2 regions of the Streptomyces sp. NPDC058335 genome follow, and region 2 is predicted to be linked to the other one. Evidence: predicted binding sites of a transcription regulator. Region 2 holds the regulator's gene; the other holds the start of a gene.
What was found. The regulator HrcA, encoded in region 2, represses chaperone genes, less so after heat shock. The targets are predictions, from matches to a motif close to TTNGCACTCNGNNNNNCNGAGTGCNAA.
Positions count from the first base shown of each region.

Region 1: the regulator HrcA is predicted to act here: its motif matches at 1,127-1,153, upstream of groES (co-chaperone GroES).

Region 1 covers NZ_JBHXHX010000006.1:185,740-188,123, reverse strand. The annotation lists gene ACFWJX_RS13355 (polysaccharide deacetylase family protein) at 1-212, shown strand, start outside; gene ACFWJX_RS13350 (polysaccharide deacetylase family protein) at 209-1,042, shown strand; gene groES (co-chaperone GroES) at 1,300-1,608, shown strand; gene groL (chaperonin GroEL) at 1,738-2,384, shown strand, end outside.
Region 2 covers NZ_JBHXHX010000020.1:34,965-37,348, reverse strand. The annotation lists gene ACFWJX_RS31975 (MBL fold metallo-hydrolase) at 1-697, opposite strand, end outside; gene hrcA (heat-inducible transcriptional repressor HrcA) at 857-1,873, shown strand; gene dnaJ (molecular chaperone DnaJ) at 1,874-2,384, shown strand, end outside.

The DNA of each region.
Region 1 (2,384 bases), on a different contig from region 2:
TGAAGTACGCCCCGCTGTGGAGCGAGGAGGTCTTCGTCGACCACTGGGACTACCGGGAGTGGGACCGCGACCTCCACCCCGGCGACATCGTCCTCACCCACTTCCGCGGCCACGCCGACTGGAAGGGCACCATGCCCGACATGATCCGCCGCTTCATGGACCTGGTCACCCAGAAGGGCTACGCGGTGGCCCGACTGGAGGACTACCTGTGAGGAGGCGGGGGGCCACGGGGGCGGGGACGGCCGTGACGCTGGCCATGACCGTGACGCTGACCGGCTGCGCCCGGTCGGCCGACCCGATCGAACCCCTGGGCCGCAAGGCGACGGAACGTGTGCGGTCGGCGGCGCCCGCCGCGCAGCAGCCGTACCGCCGCTGGGGCCTGACCGCCCCGCTCGCCGCCGCCCCCACCCCGGCGACCGCCCCCCTCGCAGGCAGCCCGGGACGCCCGGCGGACCCGGCGCTTCCCCCGGTCGTCGACCGGATCCCGACCCGCGACAAGGTCGTCTTCCTCACCTACGACGACGGTGCCGAACGCGACCCCCGATTCGTCGACATGGTCCGCGAGCTGCGCCTGCCCGTCAGCATGTTCCTCACCGACAGCGTGGTGGGCCCCGGCTACGCCCACTTCGCCCGGCTGCGGTCGGTGGGCGCCGGCCTCCAGAACCACACGCTGGACCACGCCGCGCTGCGCGGCCTGCCGTACGCCGGCCAGCGCGCCGAGATCTGCGGCCAGCAGAACAAGCTCAAGTCCCGCTTCGGCCTGCGCCCCCGCCTGTTCCGCCCGCCCTACGGCACATACGACACGACCACCCTGCGGGCCGCCGCCGACTGCGGGATCACCGCGGTCGTCCTGTGGCGGGCCTCGATGGGCCCCACCGACCTCAGCTACACCCACGGCTCCCACCGCCTGCGCCCCGGAGACATCATCGCCGTGGACCCGGACGAGACGAGGGGCCCGCCCCTGCGAGAACGCACGGCGAGACTGCTGCGGCAGATCCAGCGACAGGGCCTGACGGTGGGGCGCCTGGAGAACTACCTCTGAGCGCCGGTCAGAAGATTCGGCCGAGGCGGGCCCCGGCTGACGGCCCGCCCGGAGCCCCGATCCAGGCTGAACCGCCGCACCGATCTGGCACTCCGCTTGACCGAGTGCTAACCACGGTCATAGTCTCAGCTCTGGCACTCCCCAGTGGAGAGTGCCAACAACGCGACGGGCAGGTCCGGCACCCGCGACGACGGATCCACCTGGTCGCCACCTCAGACAGTTAACCCCGTGAGATCTCCGAAGGGGGAGGTCGGATCGTGACGACCACCAGCTCCAAGGTTGCCATCAAGCCGCTCGAGGACCGCATTGTGGTCCAGCCGCTCGACGCCGAGCAGACCACCGCCTCTGGCCTGGTCATCCCGGACACTGCGAAGGAGAAGCCCCAGGAGGGTGCTGTCCTCGCCGTTGGTCCGGGCCGATTCGAGAACGGCGAGCGCCTGCCGCTCGACGTCAAGGTCGGCGACGTCGTTCTGTACAGCAAGTACGGCGGCACCGAGGTGAAGTACAACGGCGAGGAGTACCTCGTCCTCTCGGCTCGCGACGTTCTCGCGATCATCGAGAAGTAATTCACCCGGATTCACCGGAAGCATTCCGCTTCAAGCTGCGCCCCTGGCCCCCGCGACCACATAAGAACCCGGGCGCCCGGGGCGCAGTGTCTTTTTCACCCACCAGATCCCGAGAGGGCTCCCGCTGTCATGGCGAAGATCCTGAAGTTCGACGAGGACGCCCGTCGCGCCCTCGAGCGCGGCGTCAACAAGCTTGCCGACACGGTCAAGGTGACGATCGGCCCCAAGGGCCGCAACGTCGTCATCGACAAGAAGTTCGGTGCCCCCACCATCACCAACGACGGTGTCACGATCGCCCGCGAGGTCGAGCTCGATGACCCGTACGAGAACCTCGGCGCGCAGCTGGTGAAGGAGGTGGCGACCAAGACCAACGACATCGCGGGTGACGGCACCACCACCGCCACCGTGCTCGCCCAGGCGCTGGTCCGCGAGGGCCTGAAGAACGTCGCCGCCGGCGCGTCGCCCGCCCTCCTCAAGAAGGGCATCGACGCCGCGGTCAGGGCCGTCTCCGACGAGCTGCTGGCCTCGGCCCGCCCGATCGAGGAGAAGTCCGACATCGCCGCCGTGGCCGCGCTGTCCGCGCAGGACACGCAGGTCGGCGAGCTGATCGCCGAGGCGATGGACAAGGTCGGCAAGGACGGTGTCATCACCGTCGAGGAGTCCAACACCTTCGGTCTGGAGCTGGACTTCACCGAGGGCATGGCCTTCGACAAGGGCTACCTGTCGCCGTACTTCGTGACGGACCAGGAGCGCATGGAGGCCGTCCTCGAGGACCC
Region 2 (2,384 bases):
GCGCGTCCCGCTGGGCCCGGACGAACGCCGCGTCGACCACCGCGCCGTGACCGGGCACGTACAGCGCGTCCTCACCGCCGAGGTCCAGCAGCCGGTCGAGGGCGGCGGGCCAGTGCGACGGTACGGCGTCGGGGCCCGCCTGCGGCTCACCGGACTCCTCGACGAGGTCGCCGCAGAAGACGACCTCGGGCGAGGCGGGGCTCGCCGGGACGAGGACGGCCAGGTCGTGCGCGGTGTGGCCGGGGCCGACGTTCGCCAGCAGGGCCTGCCGGCCGCCGCCCAGGTCGAGGGTCCACTCGCCGGAGACCAGGTGGCGGGGCCGTACCAGCGTGTCCGCGGCCTCCGTGGCCGTGGCGTCGTCGAGACCGTTGCGGACGGCGTCCGCGCGCAGCTCCTCCGCCGGCACGGTGTCCGCGCCCACCGCCGCGTAGACCTCGGCGCCCGCGAAGGCGGCCGCCCCGAGGACATGGTCGAAGTGGGGGTGCGTGAGAGCGAGATCGGTCACACGGTGACCTGCGAGGTCCTCGGCGTGCATCCGCAGCCGGGCACCCTCGGCGAGACTCGACCCGGCGTCCACCAACAGGGCCCGCCCGTCCCCGACGACCAGCCCCGCCGTGCAGTCCCAGCCTGGCAGCCGGCACCGGCCGACCCCCGTGGCGATCCGCTCCCACCCCAGCTCTTCCCAAGTCACCGTCATACCGCGACGCTAGCCCTGGCAGCCCGGCCGGGCGACCGACCTTGCCCCGGGTGTACCCCACAGCCGTACACTGGGCCGGGGAACGCTGGCACTCGGATATGAAGAGTGCCAGGCGAGGCGCCCGGGGGACTGGGGACGACTTTCTGGAGGTGAGCGCGGATGCTGAGTGAACGCAGGCTTCAAGTGCTGCGCGCCATCGTCCAGGACTACGTCGGCACCGAGGAACCGGTGGGTTCCAAGGCGCTCACCGAGCGGCACAACCTCGGCGTCTCACCGGCGACGGTCCGCAACGACATGGCCGCCCTGGAGGACGAGGGGTTCATCGCCCAGCCGCACACCAGTGCCGGGCGCATCCCCACCGACAAGGGCTACCGGCTGTTCGTCGACAAGCTGGCCGGCGTCAAGCCGATGACGGCGCCCGAGCGGCGGGCCATCCAGAACTTCCTGGACGGCGCCGTCGACCTGGACGACGTCGTGGCCCGGACCGTACGGCTGCTCGCGCAGCTCACCCGGCAGGTCGCCGTCGTGCAGTATCCGTCGCTGACCCGCTCCACCGTGCGGCACGTCGAGCTGCTGGCGCTGGCGCCGGCCCGGCTGATGCTGGTGCTGATCACGGACACCGGGCGGGTCGAGCAGCGGATGGTGGACTGCCCGGCGCCCTTCGGCGAGGCCTCGCTGGCGGATCTGCGGGCGCGGCTGAACAGCCGGGTCGCGGGCCGTCGCTTCAGCGATGTGCCGCGTCTGGTGGAAGACCTGGCCGACGCCTTCGAGAACGAGGACCGCGGCACGGTCACGACGGTGCTCTCCACCCTGCTGGAGACGCTCGTCGAGGAGAACGAGGAGCGGCTGATGATCGGCGGAACCGCCAATCTCGCCCGCTTCGGACATGACTTTCCCCTCGTCATCCGACCCGTCCTGGAAGCCTTGGAGGAGCAGGTCGTGCTCCTCAAGCTCCTTGGCGAGGCCGGGGATTCGGGCATGACCGTACGCATCGGTCACGAGAACGCCTACGAGGGACTCAACTCCACTTCGGTGGTGTCGGTCGGCTACGGTTCGGGCGGCGAGGCAGTCGCCAAGCTCGGCGTGGTCGGACCGACCCGCATGGATTACCCGGGAACGATGGGAGCGGTACGCGCAGTGGCACGGTACGTCGGACAGATCCTGGCGGAGTCGTAAGTGGCCACGGACTACTACGCCGTTCTCGGCGTGCGCCGCGACGCGTCGCAGGAAGAGATCAAGAAGGCCTTCCGGCGGCTCGCACGCGAGCTGCACCCGGACGTCAACCCCGATCCGAAGACCCAGGAGCGGTTCAAGGAGATCAACGCCGCCTACGAGGTGCTGTCGGACCCGCAGAAGAAGCAGGTCTACGACCTCGGCGGCGACCCCCTCTCCCAGGCGGGCGGCGGCGCGGGCGGCTTCGGAGCCGGTGGCTTCGGCAACTTCTCCGACATCATGGACGCCTTCTTCGGCACGGCGTCGCAGCGCGGGCCGCGCTCGCGGACCCGCCGCGGCCAGGACGCGATGATCCGGCTGGAGATCGACCTCGACGAGGCCGCCTTCGGCACGACCAAGGACATCCAGGTCGACACGGCGATCGTCTGCACCACCTGTAGTGGCGAGGGTGCCGCGCCGGGCACCACCGCGCAGACCTGTGACATGTGCCGCGGCCGCGGCGAGGTGTCGCAGG